2 linked regions of the Bradyrhizobium diazoefficiens genome follow. The protein of the gene in region 1 interacts with the protein of each later gene in a pairwise test. Links are inferred from orthologs where the notes say so. Each region holds a gene or a part of one and is shown on either strand. Other genes may lie near its edges.

Evidence for each region.
Region 2: the proteins of ndk (region 1) and JJC00_RS06435 interact in binary tests that used the Escherichia coli proteins (3 or more experiments, as listed by UniProt). The link is inferred for Bradyrhizobium diazoefficiens from one-to-one orthologs.

What each region holds. Positions count from the first base shown.
Region 1 is NZ_CP067102.1:4,856,632-4,864,594, forward strand. What follows is about bases 2,551-5,382. They hold ndk (nucleoside-diphosphate kinase), read right to left. Parts: upstream 4,262-5,382; coding sequence 3,839-4,261; downstream 2,551-3,838. Other genes in these bases: ppx (exopolyphosphatase), read left to right, coding at 2,551-2,885; JJC00_RS22815 (TerC family protein), read right to left, coding at 2,933-3,793; JJC00_RS22825 (sulfur globule protein precursor), read left to right, coding at 4,574-4,834; JJC00_RS22830 (hypothetical protein), read left to right, coding at 5,044-5,217; JJC00_RS22835 (ABC-F family ATP-binding cassette domain-containing protein), read left to right, coding at 5,264-5,382. Also shown: JJC00_RS22805 (RNA degradosome polyphosphate kinase), read left to right, coding at 1-1,367; more of ppx, read left to right, coding at 1,383-2,550; more of JJC00_RS22835, read left to right, coding at 5,383-7,126; JJC00_RS22840 (alpha/beta fold hydrolase), read right to left, coding at 7,248-7,963. UniProt on the Escherichia coli protein: Major role in the synthesis of nucleoside triphosphates other than ATP. The ATP gamma phosphate is transferred to the NDP beta phosphate via a ping-pong mechanism, using a phosphorylated active-site intermediate.
Region 2 is NZ_CP067102.1:1,379,213-1,387,195, reverse strand. The notes cover bases 1,871-4,722. They hold JJC00_RS06435 (5-formyltetrahydrofolate cyclo-ligase), read right to left. Parts: upstream 3,669-4,722; coding sequence 3,072-3,668; downstream 1,871-3,071. Other genes in these bases: JJC00_RS06420 (DUF4164 domain-containing protein), read right to left, coding at 4,672-4,722; JJC00_RS06425 (cell division protein ZapA), read right to left, coding at 4,292-4,675; JJC00_RS06440 (TIGR00282 family metallophosphoesterase), read right to left, coding at 2,270-3,094; JJC00_RS06445 (c-type cytochrome), read left to right, coding at 1,871-2,071. Also shown: JJC00_RS06450 (xanthine dehydrogenase family protein molybdopterin-binding subunit), read left to right, coding at 1-731; more of JJC00_RS06445, read left to right, coding at 728-1,870; more of JJC00_RS06420, read right to left, coding at 4,723-4,992; tkt (transketolase), read left to right, coding at 5,406-7,391; gap (type I glyceraldehyde-3-phosphate dehydrogenase), read left to right, coding at 7,560-7,983. UniProt on the Escherichia coli protein: Involved in the removal of 5-formyltetrahydrofolate.

The sequences.
Region 1 (7,963 bases):
CGGTGATCCGGCTCGAGATCGACGCCAAGATGCCGGAGCAGCTGCGCAGCTTCGTGCAGCACGCGCTCTCGGCGGCCGACGATGAGGTGTTCCTGGTCGACGGCGTGCTCGCCATGAACGAGCTGTCGCAGCTCACCCGTCTCGACCGGCCAGACCTCGAATTCACCCCTTACGTGCCGCGCCATCCCGAGCGCGTGCGCGAGCATGGCGGCGACATCTTTGCCGCGATCCGGCAGAAGGACCTGGTGGTCCATCACCCCTACGAATCCTTCGACGTGGTCGTGCAGTTCCTGCAACAGGCCGCGCGCGATCCTGACGTCGTCGCGATCAAGCAGACGCTCTATCGCACCTCCAACAACTCGCCGATCGTGCGCGCGCTGGCCGAAGCGGCCGAGGCTGGCAAATCCGTCACCGCGCTGATCGAATTGAAGGCGCGCTTCGACGAAGAAGCCAACATCCGCTGGGCGCGCGACCTCGAACGCGCCGGTGTGCAGGTCGTCTACGGCTTCCTCGAGCTGAAGACGCACGCAAAACTCTCGATGGTGGTGCGTCGCGAGGGTGGCAGCCTCACCACTTACGTCCATACCGGCACCGGCAACTATCATCCGGTCACCGCGCGTATTTATACGGACCTCTCCTACTTCACCTCGGAACCGACCATCGGCCGCGACGCCGCGCGCGTGTTCAACTTCATCACGGGCTACGCAGCACCAAGCGATCTGGAAAAGATGGCGGTGTCGCCGCTGACCCTGCGCAAGCGCATCATCGAGCACATCCAGGGCGAGACCGAGCACGTGCGTCACGGCAAGCCCGGCGCGGTCTGGATGAAGATGAATGCGTTGGTCGACCCCGATATCATCGACGCGCTCTACGAGGCGTCACAGGCGGGCGTGCAGGTCGAGCTCGTGGTGCGCGGTATCTGCTGCCTGCGACCCGGCATTCCCGGCCTGTCGGAGAACATCCGTGTCAAGTCGATCATCGGACGCTTCCTGGAACACGGCCGAATCTACTGCTTCGGCATGGGCCAGGGCCTGCCGAGTGCGAAAGCGGCTGTGTATATCTCGTCGGCCGATATGATGCCGCGCAACCTCGACCGCCGCGTCGAGGTGCTGTGTCCGCTGCAAAATCCCACGGTGCATCAGCAGGTTCTCGAGCAGATCATGGTGGCGAATCTGAAGGATAATGAGCAGAGCTGGCAATTGTTGCCGGACGGGTCCTCAACGCGTATGAAGACCGCGAAGGGCGAGGAGCCTTTCAACGTCCACAACTACTTCATGACAAATCCGAGTCTGTCTGGCCGTGGAAAGTCGCTCAAGGAATCCTCGCCGCGTCGTCTCACGCGCCGAAACGAACGCCATCAGTCCTGACCGGAGAGCTTTACCTTGAAACCGCCGCGCAAGCGTGGCGCTAGCGTCGCGGTCATCGACATCGGCTCAAACTCGGTTCGTCTCGTCGTCTACGAGGGACTGACACGGAGCCTGATTCCGATCTTCAACGAGAAGACGCTGTGCGGCCTCGGGCGTGAGGTGCAGAGCACGGGCCTGCTCGCGCCCGACGCCGTCGACAAGGCGCTGACCTCGCTGAAGCGTTTTCGGGCGTTGTGCCGCGTGATGCAGGTCGGCCGCGTGTTTGCGATTGCGACCGCGGCCTGCCGCGACGCATCCAACGGCCCCGACTTCATCGCGAAAGCCGAGCGCATCTGCGCCGTGAAGATCGAGATCCTGTCCGGACCGCGCGAAGCGAAGCTGTCGGCGCTCGGCGTGATCTCGGGCATTCACCGCCCCGACGGCATTGTCGGCGATCTCGGCGGCGGCTCGCTCGAGCTGATCGACGTGCGCGGGAACAGCGTGCGCAGCGGCGTCACCCTGCCGCTCGGCGGCCTCGCGTTGCAGGACCTCGCCCACAAATCGCTGAAGCGCGCCGACCGCATCGTGCGCGAGGCGATCGACGAGGTGCCGCAGTTCGCCGCCGGCCGCGGCCGCACCTTCTACGCGGTCGGCGGCACCTGGCGTGCGCTCGCCCGCATCCACATCATCCAGAGCGGCTATCCGCTCCAGGTGATGCACGGCTATTCGATTCCCGCGGCCGAGGCGCTCGATTTTGCCCGCCGCCTGCGGCGCCTCGCCGCCGTCGACATGCTCGCCGACATCGAGGTCGTCGCCGATGCGCGGCGCCCTCTCCTCACCTACGCGGCGCTGGTGCTCGAGCACATCATCCGGGTCGCAAAACCGAAGACCATCGTATTCTCGACCTTCGGCGTGCGCGAGGGGCTGCTGCACGAGAAGCTGTCCGAGGCGGAGCGCAACAAGGACGGTCTGATCTGCGCTGCCGAAGAGCTGAACCAGCTCTTGTCACGCTCGGCCAAGCACGCCCGCGAGCTGATGGCCTGGACCGATCGCCTGGCACGCGTGGTGAAGCTGCGCGAGACCGAGGAAGATCGCCGCCTGCGCCACACCGCCTGTCTTCTGTCCGACATCGGCTGGCGCGTCCATCCCGACCATCGCGGCGAGCAGACGCTGAGTCTCGTGGTCAACGCCAATTTCGGCGCGATCGACCATCGTGAGCGCGCCTTCGTCGGCCTGTCGGTGTTCTATCGCTATGCCGGCCTGAGCGAGGAGAACCAGCCGCCGCTGACTATGCAGGAACTGCTGACGCCGGCCCAGCTCGAACGCGCCCGCTTGCTGGGCGCCGCGTTCCGTGTCGCGCATCTGATCTCGGCGGCGCGCCCGGGCGTGCTGCCCGCCACGCATTTCCGCAACCAGGGGCGCAATCTGATGCTGGTGTTCGAGCACAGGCTCGGCGACCTCGTCGCCGACCGCGTCGGCAGCCGCTTCAAGCAGCTCGCCCGCCTGATCGCGCGCAGCGGATCGATCGTGCGGCGCTAGTTCACCTCTCCTGCGGGAGAGGTGAAGCACCTCTTCCTCGCAAGATTTTATTCCACCGAGACCTTGGCGTGCTGCTCGGAGGCTTCGAGCGCGGCGTGGCTCAGGCTGCGCCGGCGCCAGATCGAGCCGACCAGCAGCACGACGACGACGCCGAGCGCGGCGCAGAGATATTCGGCGCCACCGCCGCCATGGGCGAATTGCGGCGGGATGTGCAGAGTGCCGAGCATCTTGTCCAGCGAGGCGCCGAACGGACCTTCGGATAGCGTGTGCAGCTTCGGCGCGACGCCGGGATCGGTCGCGATCACCTCGCCCGCGATCCAGCCGAGCAGCGCAGCACCAGCCCAGACCAGGATCGGCAGCTTCGCGAGCAACGCCATGATCAGCGCCGCGCCCGCGACGATCAGGGGCACGCTGATGGCCAGGCCGAGCACCAGCAGCGGCACGCTGCCATTTGCGGCCGCGGCGACCGCAATGACGTTGTCGAGGCTCATCACGATGTCGGCGACGACGACGATCTGCACCGCCTGCCACAGATGCGAGGCCGACTCGACGCCGTCCTCGTCCTCATTTTCCGGCACCAGCAGCTTTGCCGCGATCACGATCAGGGCGAGGCCGCCGACCAGCTTGAGGTACGGCAGCGCCATCAGGCTCGCGACGATGCCGGTGAAGATGATCCGCAGCAGCACCGCGGCGCCGGCGCCGAGCACCATGCCCCACAGCCGGTGCCGCGGCTTCAGGCCGCGGCAGGCAAGCGCGATCACCAGCGCATTGTCGCCGGACAAAAGGATGTTGATCCAGATGATCTTGCCGACCGCAATCCAGAAGGTCGGTTCGGCCATCTCATTGCGGAACTGGGTGAAGAATGCCCCGATCGTGGCGGGATCGAAGATCTGCCAGAGCCAGTTCACAATCAGTCCTTTCGCCCCCGTCGACTTAACTTATCGGCTGACGGCTCAGCCGACGATCTCGTTGCCCGAGAAGAACTGCGCGATCTCGATCGCGGCGGTCTCCGGAGCGTCCGAGCCGTGGGCGGAATTCTCGCCGATCGACTTTGCGTAGAGCTTGCGGATGGTGCCGTCCGCCGCCTTGGACGGATCGGTCGCGCCCATGGCGTCGCGGTATTTGGCGATGGCGTTCTCGCCTTCCAAGACCTGGACGACGACCGGTCCGGACGTCATGAACTCGACGAGTTCGCCGAAGAACGGGCGGGCCTTGTGGACGGCATAGAACGTCTCGGCCTGTTCCTTGGTCATGCGGATGCGCTTCTGCGCGACGATGCGCAGGCCCGCCTTCTCGATCACGGCGTTCACGGCGCCGGTCAGGTTACGCGCGGTCGCGTCGGGCTTGATGATCGAGAAAGTGCGTTCGATGGCCATGATCTTGTCCTTGAAGAGAAAAAGGGTGGTTCGGAGTTGCGGGGGCTTATATCGGCGCCTTCGCGATCCGGCAAGCGACTGCCGAAACGGCCCTCGCAGGCGCTTCGCCGCAGATCGGGATGCCGATTCCAACGTGGATTACAACGATTTCACGCAGATGAACCCAATCTGAAGGCTCCATCAGGGTTTGGTTCAGCCTCGCTGGCATAACGTCAGGTTCATCGAAACCAAAGCCTTCCCCCGAGGCGAACCGTTTCGGCGGCCTTTCCATCGACGCGATAGCCCCGCGCCGGCAGTTTTGAGGAGATCATCATGTTGAGGAAACTTTCGCTCGCTGCAGTCGCCGCGGTCGCGCTGGGTGCCGCGCTGGCTCCCACCTCCGCCTCCGCTCACTGGCATGGCGGTGGCTGGGGCTGGCACGGCGGTGGCGGCTGGCATCACGGCGGCTGGGGCTGGGGCGGACCGCGCTTCTACGCCGCGCCCGTCTCCTACGGTTATGGTGGCTGCTATGTGCGCCGGCTGGTCCCGACCCCCTGGGGACCCCGCTGGCGGCTGATCAACCGCTGCTACTGAGCCCAGCAGCTTCCTGAGGTACCGTTCCCCCCTGCGGTACCTTGCAAGAGAGGCCCCGGCGTTCCCCCCGCCGGGGCCTTGTATTTGGGCAAATACGGCGAATTCATACAATCTTTACTAGAAGGCCAGGTATCCCGACGCCCGACGAAACCATTTTGGGGCCAATGACTTGGTACCGTATCGATACTTCAAAAACACGGAACCCTGCGATGGCTGGCCTTTTTGCCAATGACACCGAACAGATCGACCGGCGCACCAGCCGCTCGATTTGCGATGCCGTGGGCGAGCTGCTTCAGCAGAGCCTTCGTCCTGAGCCCCGGCTCCCGACGCATCTCGAGCAGCTGATGGACGAGTTGAGGAAGCGCGAGCGCGAGTCGCACTAACGAAAAATCGGGTTGCGTTTGATCCCGCCTGCGGTGACAAGGCCGCATGCTCTCCATCACCGACCTCTCCATCCGCCTTGCCGGACGCCTTCTGATCGATAGTAGCTCCGTGCAGATCACGCCCGGCTCGCGCGTCGGCATGGTCGGACGCAATGGCACCGGCAAATCGACGCTGTTCAAGGTGATCCGCGGCGAGCTTGCGGCCGAGCACGGCTCGGTGACGCTGCCGCCGCGCTGGCGCGTGGGAAGCCTGGCGCAGGAAGCCCCAAACGGCCCCGAAAGCCTGATCTCGGTCGTGCTCAAGGCCGACCTCGAGCGCGACGCGCTGCTTCATGAAGCCGAGAGCGCCACCGATCCGCACCGGATCGCCGAGATCCAGACCCGGCTGGTCGACATCGACGCGCATTCGGCCCCAAGCCGCGCCGCCGCGATCCTGTCCGGCCTCGGGTTTTCCGCCGCCGACCAGCTGCGCCCCTGCGCCGAATTCTCCGGCGGGTGGCGTATGCGCGTCGCGCTGGCGGCGACGCTGTTCGCAGCCCCTGACTTGCTGCTGCTCGACGAGCCCACCAACTATCTCGACCTCGAAGGCACGCTGTGGCTCGAGGACCACCTCGCGCATTACCCGCGCACGGTGATCGTGATCAGCCATGACCGCGACCTGCTGGAGAGCTCGGTCGACCAGATCCTGCACCTGGAGCGCGGCAAGCTCACGCTCTACAAGGGCACCTACTCCTCCTTCGAGGAGCAGCGCGCCGCGCGCGAGCTGCTCGATGCCAAGCAGATCAAGCGCCAGGAAGCGGAGCGCGCGCATCTGCAAGCCTTCGTGGATCGATTCAAGGCCAAGGCGTCCAAGGCGCGCCAGGCCCAATCACGCGTCAAGATGCTGGAACGGCTGAAGCCGATCAGGGCGCTGGTGACGGAGGACGTGCGCGAGATCACATTTCCAGCGCCGGAAAAGATCTTGTCGCCGCCGATCATCGCCGTCGACAATGCTTCGGTCGGCTACGATCCGGCAACGCCGGTGCTCAGCCGCGTGACGCTGCGCATCGACAATGACGACCGCATCGCGCTTCTCGGCGCCAACGGCAACGGCAAGTCGACCCTCGTAAAGCTGCTCGCCGCGCGTCTGGCGCCGTTCTCGGGGAAAGTGACCCGCGCGGACAAGCTGTCGATCGCCTATTTCGCGCAGCATCAGCTCGACGAATTGAACGAGGACGCCTCCGCCTACGACCATATCCGCAAGCTGATGGGCGACGCGCCCGAAGCAAAGGTGCGAGCCCGCGCCGGCGCGATCGGCTTCTCCGGCAAGGCGGCCGACACCAAGGCTGGTAAACTCTCGGGCGGCGAGAAGGCGCGGCTGCTGTTGGGGCTTGCGACCTTCTTCGGCCCCAACATGATCATCCTGGACGAGCCGACCAACCATCTCGATATCGACAGCCGCGCCGCGTTGGCCGAGGCGATCAACGATTTTCCTGGCGCGATCATCATGGTCTCCCACGACCGCTATCTGATCGAGGCCTGCGCCGACCAGCTCTGGATCGTCGCCGACCGCACCGTGACCAATTACGACGGCGACCTCGACGAATACCGCCGCCTGGTGCTGTCCTCGCGCAACGGCGAGCCCGCCCCGCGCGAGCGCAGCGCACCGAGCGAGAAGCCGCAGCGACCGAGATCGGACAATCGCGGCTCGCTGAAGAAACGTATCGCGGAAGCCGAGAGCGAGATCGCCCGCGTCAGCGACATCATCGCCAAGATCGACACAGCACTCGCTTTGCCCGACATTTTTACGCGCGATCCCAAGCAGGCCGCGCAGCTCTCAAAGGCCCGCGCGAATGCGGCCGACGCGCTCGCGCGCGCGGAGGAGCAATGGCTCGAGGCGAGCGCGCAATTCGACGAGGCGGCGAGCTAGCCGCAGCAAAAGCTGGAAAACAACCCCATGCACGGTACCGGTGTTATGACACCACACCTTTAAGCATTGAACTGAATGCCTTTTGCGGAGCAGCCGGCTCTGCCGACGCGCTTTCCGAAAATCACGTGAAAAAGGCGTCGAGCTTCTGCAGCAGAAGCTCCGGCGCTTCCTCCGGCAGGTAATGTCCGCAGGGCAGGCTTCCGCCTTGCACGTTGTTCGCTTTGGCGCGCCAGGTATCGAGCACGTCATAGGTCGATCCGACCACGCCCTTTTCGCCCCACAGCACGAGGAGCGGGCAACCGATCCTCTTTTCGAAATCCGCCTCGTCGTGGATCAGGTCGATTCCGGCGGCGGCGCGATAATCCTCGCACACGGCGTGCAGAGTCTCGCGAGTGTAGCACCGCCGGTACTCCTCGAGCGCGACCGGATCGATGGCTCCCGGCGTCTTGTTCTGCTTGTTGATATGGGTCTGAAGATAGAATTCGAGATTGTTGCCGATCAACGTCTCCGGAAGCGGGGCCGGCTGGATGAGGAAGAACCACCACATGTAGCGCGTCGCGAATTCCTTGTTCGCCCTCGCATACATTGTCGCCGTCGGCGCGATGTCGAGCAGGACCGCCCTGGAGACGGCGTCCGGGTGGTCAAGCAGCAGACGATGCAGAACGCGCCCACCGCGATCGTGGCCGACGGCGTGAAAACGGTCGAAACCGAGCGCGCGCATCGATTCGACCTGATCCCGCGCCATCGCGCGCTTGGAATAGGCGATGCTGTCCTTGCCGCCATCAGGCTTGCTCGAGTCGCCATACCCGCGCAGATCGGTCAGCACCACGGTAAAGC
Region 2 (7,983 bases), 3.5 Mb from region 1 along the record:
ACGCAGTCGATGCCGCGGCGGACATGCCCTACGACTTTCCCAACTTCCACGTCGAATATGTCCGCGCCGAACCGCCTGCGGTGCCGACCGGCTTCTGGCGCGGCGTCGGCCCGAACAACAACGTGTTCGCGTTCGAATGCGCGATGGACGAGCTGGCGCGCAAGGCCGGAAAGGACCCAATCGAATTCCGCCGCGCCAATCTGACAAAGAACCCACGCGCGCTGGCTGTGCTGAATCTTGTCGCGGAAAGATCCGGATGGGGACAGCCACTGCCTCCGCGCGTCGGCCGCGGCGTCTGCGTACAGCCGTCGTTTGCGAGCTATCTCGCGACCGTGGTGGAGGCGGAGATCGACGACATGGGCGAGATCGTACTGCGCCGCGTCACTTCGGTGGTCGACACCGGCATCGCGGTGAATCCCGATACGGTGAAAGCGCAGATCGAGGGCGGCCTCATCTTCGGCCTCACCGCCGCGCTCTACGGCGAGATCACCATCGACAAGGGCCGCGTGCAGCAGTCGAACTTCCACGATTACCGCATGATGCGCATCAACGAGACCCCGAAGATCGAGGTCATCGTCGTCAAGAGCGGCGAAGCGCCCGGCGGCATCGGTGAGGCCGGCGTCAATGCCGGACCGCCTGCGCTGCGCAACGCGATTTACGCCGCAACCGGCGTGGCGCTGCGACGCCTGCCGATCGATCGGAAACTGCTGGCTGTGGGGAAGAAGGCATGAACAGGACAATGCGTATCCTCGCGGGCCTCGTCGTGATCGCCATCGTCGCGGTGGCGCTCGGCGTCTTCATCATCCGCGGACCCGGTCCGCTCGATTTCGCCGGCGGCACCAAGGTAGCGCTTGCGGATTACCGCGCCGGCAAGCCCACGGGCGTGCCGGCAAAGCTCGAGAAGGCAAGCCTGGTCGAACGCGGCGAATATCTGGCGAAGGCGGCCGACTGCATGGTCTGCCACACCAAGCCCGGCGAGAAGGACTATTCCGGTGGGCTCGGCTTCAAGCTGCCGTTCGGCACGCTCTATTCCACCAACATCACGCCGGACAAGGACACCGGCATCGGCAACTACAGCGACCAGGATTTTCTGAACGCGGTCCAGCGCGGCAAGCGCCATGACAGCGCCTGGCTCTATCCGGCGATGCCGTACACGTCCTACACCTACATGAGCGACGAGGACGTGCTGGCGGTGAAGGCCTTTCTGTTCAGCCTGCCGGCGGTACGCGCCAAGGCGCCGGAGAACACGCTGTCGTTCCCGTTCAACCAGCGCTGGGCGATGATGTTCTGGTCGGCCGTGTTCAATCCGGACACGCGCTTTGCGCCCGATGCGTCGAAGAGCCCGGAGTGGAACAGAGGTGCGTATCTCGCCGAAGCGCTGGCGCATTGCGGCGAGTGCCACACGCCGCGCAATCTCGGCTTTGCGCTGGACAACCGCAAGAAGTTCGCAGGTGCCGTCACCGCCGGCTGGCGCGCCTTCAACATTTCCACCGACAAGGCCACCGGTCTCGGCAACTGGCGTGATGAGGATCTGATCGCGTATCTGTCGCTCGGCCACGCGCCGGGCCACGGCTCGGCCTCGGGTCCCATGGGCGAAGCCGTCGACTACAGCTTCAGCCAGTTTGCACCGGAGGACATCCGCTCCATCGTTGCTTACTTGCGCAGCGTGCCACCGGTCGCCTCGCCCGACCTGCCGGCTACCACGGCGCCGGTCGCGCCCGCCTCGCACAAGGACGGCGTGACGGCGGACGCACGCGGCAAGAAGGTGTTCGCCAGCGCCTGCGCCAGCTGCCACGGCTGGAGCGGCGAAAGCCCGGTGTCGCCGACGGCGACGCTGACCGGCACCTGGGCCGTCAACGACCCCGCCGCCACCAACGTCGCGCAGATCGTGCTCTCAGGCACCAAGCGGCACACACCTGACGGTGCGCTGTCGATGCCGGCGTTCGGCGAGGCCTACACCGACGACGAGATCGCAGCGGTGGCGAACTACGTCACGGCGAGATTCGGCACGAAGGGCTCGAAGCTGTCGGCAAAGGATGTGGCCGAGCTGCGGGAGCAGACGGCGGATTAGATCTCGGCGCAGGCGCCGCTGTCGCCTTCTCCCCTTGTGGGAGAAGGTGGCGCGAAGCGCCGGATGAGGGGTTGCCGCCGCAAATTCAAACGCGAGAGGCTTGCGCGCGGAGAGAACCCCTCACCCGTCTCGCCGCTACGCGGCGAGCCACCCTCTCCCGCAAGGGGCGAGGGTGCACCGAAAATGCCGCTCGAAGATTCAGCTCAACCAGAACTTCGGCGTCGCCGGCTCCAGCCGGCCCCCCATGCGCACAGGCGCAATCTTCAGCGCGAGGCCTGTTGCGTCATCCGTTTCCACCGCGACGCCGCTGAGCGTCGCGACGCCCGCCGCCGGCTCGAACCGGCCCGACGGAATTCCCGACGTGAACCTGCGCAGCGGCTCTTCCTTCTGCATGCCGATGATGGAGTCGTAGTCGCCGGTCATGCCGGCGTCGGTCATGTAGGCGGTGCCGCCGGTGAGGATCTGATGATCGGCGGTCGGCACATGCGTATGCGTGCCGACAACGAGGCTGGCGCGGCCGTCGCAGAAGAAGCCGATGCCCTGCTTCTCGCTGCTCGCCTCGCAATGGAAGTCCACCACGATGGCATCGGCGGCAACGCCGAGCGGACAGGCGCCGAGCTCGCGCTCGAGCGCTGCAAAGGGATCATCGAACGGGGTCATGAAGACGCGCCCCAAAGCGTTGACGACGAGCGCATGCTTGCCGTTCTTGGTCTCGACCAAAGCGGCGCCGCGGCCGGGCGTGCCGCGCGGATAGTTCGCCGGCCGCACCAGGCGCTCCGCGCGCTCGATGAAAACCAGGGCTTCGCGCTGATCCCAGGAGTGGTTGCCGAGTGTCACCGCATCGGCGCCGGCATCGAGAAATTCCTGATAGATCGCTTCCGTGATGCCGAAGCCTCCGGCCGAATTCTCGCCGTTGACGACGACGAAATCGAGCGACCAGTCCTTGACCATGCCGGGCAGATATTCGGCGATGGCGTTGCGGCCGCTACGGCCGACGACATCACCCACGAAGAGAATGCGCAACTTCAGAACTCCGGAAATCAAACACGTCCGATTCCGTTAGCACATAATCCAGCGCGACGTCGTGCGATAGTGCCGGAACCGCCTTGATCTCCTGCGCTGCAAAAGCAAGCCCGATGCCGACGATGTTCTTGGCTTTCCGTAAGTGCGCGAAGGTGAAGTCGTAATGTCCCGCACCATAGCCGATGCGATGGCCGAGACGGTCGAACGCCGCGAGCGGCGTCAGCATGATGTCGGGGATGACTTCGCTTGCTGCCGGCGACGGCTCGGGAATGCCGAGCGGACCGAGCATCAGGCGGTCGTTCGGATGAAAGAGGCGGAAGACCAGCGACTGGCCGCGCGCGGTGACGCAAGGTAGCGCCAGCCTGGCGCCCTCTTCTGCCAGCTTCTTTAGCAGCGGCATCGGATCGATCTCGCTGCGGATCGGCGAGTAGCCGGAGACGATGCTGCCGGGCAGCAGATCGAACGGCAACCCGCGCTTGGCGAGCTTGGCGGCGGCGGCAATGCGCTTCTTCTCGCTCAACGCGTCGCGCGCCGCGAGGGCTTTGGCACGGAGTTCGGATTTCGAATTGGACATGCGCTTTCAGTCCCCCACGTCATCACCCGCGAAAGCGGGTGATTCAGTATTCCAGAGGCGGTCGTGATTCACGCAAAGGCCGCAGCGTACTGGATGCCCCGGTCCCCCGTGCGCAATTGCGCACTAGGCGGGGCATGACACCTGCTGAACTGGCCGCAGTCGTTTCAACAAGCACAAACCAAGCAAACAAAAGTGCGAAGCCGCGGACGCCGTTGAAGCACTCGATCCCGGAGTTCCCTACGAAAGTAGGTGGGCACCATATGTCCGAGCCCACGGGCCCGGCCAGGGACAGTTCCCTAAAGGATCGATAAGGCCCCGGGGATATATGGCTCCGGACGCGCGTCGCAGCCTCGCTCACGCAATGTAACAACGATACCGACGAATCGCCAGCGCGATCGCAAAGGCCGCGGCGCAATGAGATCAGACTTCCCCGCCGCCACGGCGGAAGTGCGCTCCCTCCCCCGCTTGCGGGGGAGGGCTGGGGAGAGGGTGTCTCCGCGGGCGAGAACCCCCAAGACGTCAGAGCCCTCACCCGGCGCTACGCGCCAACCTCTCCCGCAAGCGGGAGAGGTTGAGCCCGCGGCCAGATCGAGCACAACAATTGACTGAGTCTTCCGCGGAGCCTACCCGATGGCGATCCCGTTGCCGACGGTGCGGTTCAGGACCTGGGTCGACTTCTCGATGCGTTCGGCGGCGGCGTTCAGCGCGTTGACCACGGCGGTCTGGGTCATCCGGGCGCGCTCGACGGCGGCGTTGCGGAAATCCCGCAGTTCGGTCAGCTCCTGCTCCATGGTGCGGATGCGGTTGCCGGCGTCGACCAGCTCGTCGCACACGGTCAACGCCGCCATCACGGTGAGGCGTGCATCGCCGATCTCGCCGAATTTTCCGCGCAGCGACTGAATCCGCGTCTCCAGGCTTTCGGCGAGCTTCAACAGCCGCACCTCCTGGCCCTCCTCGCAGGCCATGCGATATTGGCGGGCGTTGATGGTGACGTTGATGTGGCTCATCCGTCCTCTCCGGTATCAAGTACCGAACGTATCGTGACGATTGCGGAATCCAGCCGGTCGGAGATTTCGCGATTGGTGCGCTCGAGCTTGCGCGCCTTCACCAGCGCGCCGTCGAGCTCGTCGGCAAGCCGCGAGCGGTCGGCACCCAGCGCCTGGATTCGCGTCGCGAGCTCGTTCTCGTCGCGATCGGCATCGCGCCGCCGCTCGACCGCGCTTTCGAGCCCGTCGAGCGCCGCCGTGAGTCTGCGGGTCGCGATCTCGATCTCGACGGCAGAGGACTCCGTCATGGCAGCGCTGTTGGATACGCGATCGTTCATGCAGTCAGCGGCGGAACCTATGGGCCTTGCCCGTGGCCTTTACCTCAAGAGCTTGCCGTCCGGCAAAAGACTCGGTTCGGCAAGCGGTTAGAAGCAGAAATTTACGTGGCAAGCTAGCCAAGCGCAACGCCGCCGCGAAACTATGCACCGCTAGATCGGGATGAGATCATCCCGATCTAGCAGTTCCTCTTGGGCATGATCCCCGCTCAAACGCCCTGCGTTTGTCGCGCGGAAAACCGGCCCGCCACTTTTCCGGATCATGCCGTAAGCAACTTTTACGGCGAAACCGGCGTTTGATCGCCTTGGACTCCCGGAACCGAGGTGCTATCCCAGCCCCGATCTTCAGCGGCCGCCAAGCTCCCCGCGCGGCCCCCACCCACCGCCAAGCGCCTCATTTCAGACGGATTTCAGACATGACGCAAGTCGACCCCAACCGCATGGCCAACGCGATCCGTGGCCTCTCGATGGACGCTGTCGAGAAGGCGAAATCGGGCCACCCCGGCCTGCCGATGGGCGCAGCCGATGTCGCCACCGTGCTGTTCACGCAATTCCTGAAATACGACGCCACCGCCATCGACTGGCCCGACCGCGACCGCTTCGTGCTTTCGGCCGGACACGGCTCGATGCTGCTCTATTCGCTGCTGTACCTGACCGGCAACGCCGACATGACGCTGGACCAGCTCAAGCAATTCCGCCAGCTCGGCGGACTGACGCCGGGCCATCCCGAGAACTTCCACACCAAGGGCATCGAGACCACCACCGGCCCGCTCGGCCAGGGCATCTCGACCGCTGTCGGCATGGCGCTCGCCGAGAAGATGCTCGCCGCCGAGTTCGGCAAGAAGATCGTCGACCACCACACCTACGTGCTCGCCTCCGACGGCGACCTGATGGAAGGCGTGTCGCAGGAAGCGATCGCGATGGCCGGCCACTGGAAGCTCGGCAAGCTGATCGTGCTCTACGACGACAACGGTATCTCGATCGACGGCCCGACCTCGATCGCCGACTCGGTCGACCAGGTGAAGCGTTTCAAGGCGTGCGGCTGGGCCGCCGAGAAGATCGACGGTCATGACCAGGCCGCGATTGCCGCAGCAATCACCCGCGCGCAAAAATCCAACAAGCCGACGCTGATCGCCTGCCGCACCACCATCGGCTTCGGCGCGCCGCACAAGGCCGGCACCGCAAAAGCGCATGGCGAGGCGCTCGGCGCCGACGAGCTCAAGGCCGCCAAGGAAAACCTCGGCATCTCGCTCGAGCCATTCTCCCTGCCTGATGACGTGCTGAAGGCCTGGCGCGCAGCCGGCGCGCGCGGCGCGACGGCACGCCAGGAATGGGAAGCACGGCTCGGTGAGCTCGGCAGCCGCAAGCGCGCCGAGTTCGAGCGCCGGCTGCGCCACAAGCGCCCGGCTTCGCTCGCAAAGGCCGTGCGCGCCTACAAGAAGGAACTCTTGGAAAAGCCGATGACTGCGGCCACCCGCAAATCGTCGGAAGCGGTGATTGAAGTCATCGCCGCCGCAATGCCGATGGAATTCCTTGCCGGCTCCGCCGACCTCACCGGCTCCAACAACAACAAGGCGAAGTCGGCGACCGCGTTCTCCGCCAAGACGCCGAAGGGCCGCTTCATCCATTACGGCATCCGCGAGCACGGCATGTGCGCGGCCATGAACGGCATCTTCCTGCACGGCGGCTTTGCGCCGAACGGCGCGACCTTCCTGGTGTTCACCGACTACGCACGGCCCGCGATGCGCCTTGCGGCATTGATGGGCGCCGGCGTCGTCTACGTGATGACGCACGACTCCATCGGCCTCGGCGAAGACGGCCCGACCCACCAGCCGGTCGAGCATCTTGCAGCGCTTCGCGCCATTCCGAACATGCGCGTGTTCCGCCCCTGCGATTCCATCGAGGTCGCCGAGTGCTGGGAGCTTGCGCTCAATCGTATCGACGGTCCGACGGTGCTGGCGTTGACGCGGCAGAACCTGCCGCAGCTCCGCACCACCGCGCCGAACGAGAATCCGTGCGCGGCCGGCGCCTACGAGCTGGTCGCGGCCGAGGGCGAAGCCAGGGCGACGCTGTTCGCCTCCGGCTCCGAGGTCGAGATCGCGGTGGCCGCCCAGAAGCAGCTCGCCGAGCGCGGCATCCCGTCGCGGGTGGTCTCGGTGCCCTCGCTCGAGCTGTTGTTAGCGCAACCAGAGGCCAAGCGTGCCGCCATCATCGGCAATGCGCCGGTGAAGGTCGCGATCGAGGCCGCGGTGCGCTGGGGCTGGGATGCCGTGATCGGCCAGGATGGCGAATTTGTCGGCATGCATTCCTTCGGTGCGAGCGCGCCGGCCAAGGACCTTTACAAGCATTTTGGCATTACCGCCGAGGCTGCGGTGAACGCCGTGCTGAAGCGCGTTTCCTGAGAGTTGAGCTTGCCAAAAAAAAGGACTACGTAATCTCTCATATGATCAAGCACCGCCCGGCCGAACCGGGCGTCCGCCCTAAAAAACCCTCGCAGGCGCGCTAAGCGCGTTGTGCGGGATCATCGGGGTTATTGAACACGTCATTGAACGGTCATAAGGAGACGAAACATGGCAGTCCGCGTCGGAATTAACGGTTTTGGTCGTATCGGCCGCAACGTCCTGCGGGCTATCGCTGAGTCCGGCCGCAAGGACATCGAGGTCGTCGGCATCAACGATCTCGGCCCGGTCGAGACCAACGCCCATCTGCTCCGCTTCGACAGCGTCCATGGCCGCTTCCCCGGCACCGTGACCGTCGACGGTGACTCGATCAGCCTCGGCGACGGCAAGATCAAGGTGACCGCCGAGCGCGATCCCTCGAAGCTGCCCTGGAAGGATCTCGGCGTCGACATCGCGCTGGAATGCACCGGCATCTTCACCGCCAGGGACAAGGCCGCCGCGCATCTGACCGCCGGCGCCAGGCGCGTGCTGGTCTCCGCGCCCGCCGACGGCGCCGACGCCACCATCGTCTACGGCGTCAACCACGACACGCTGA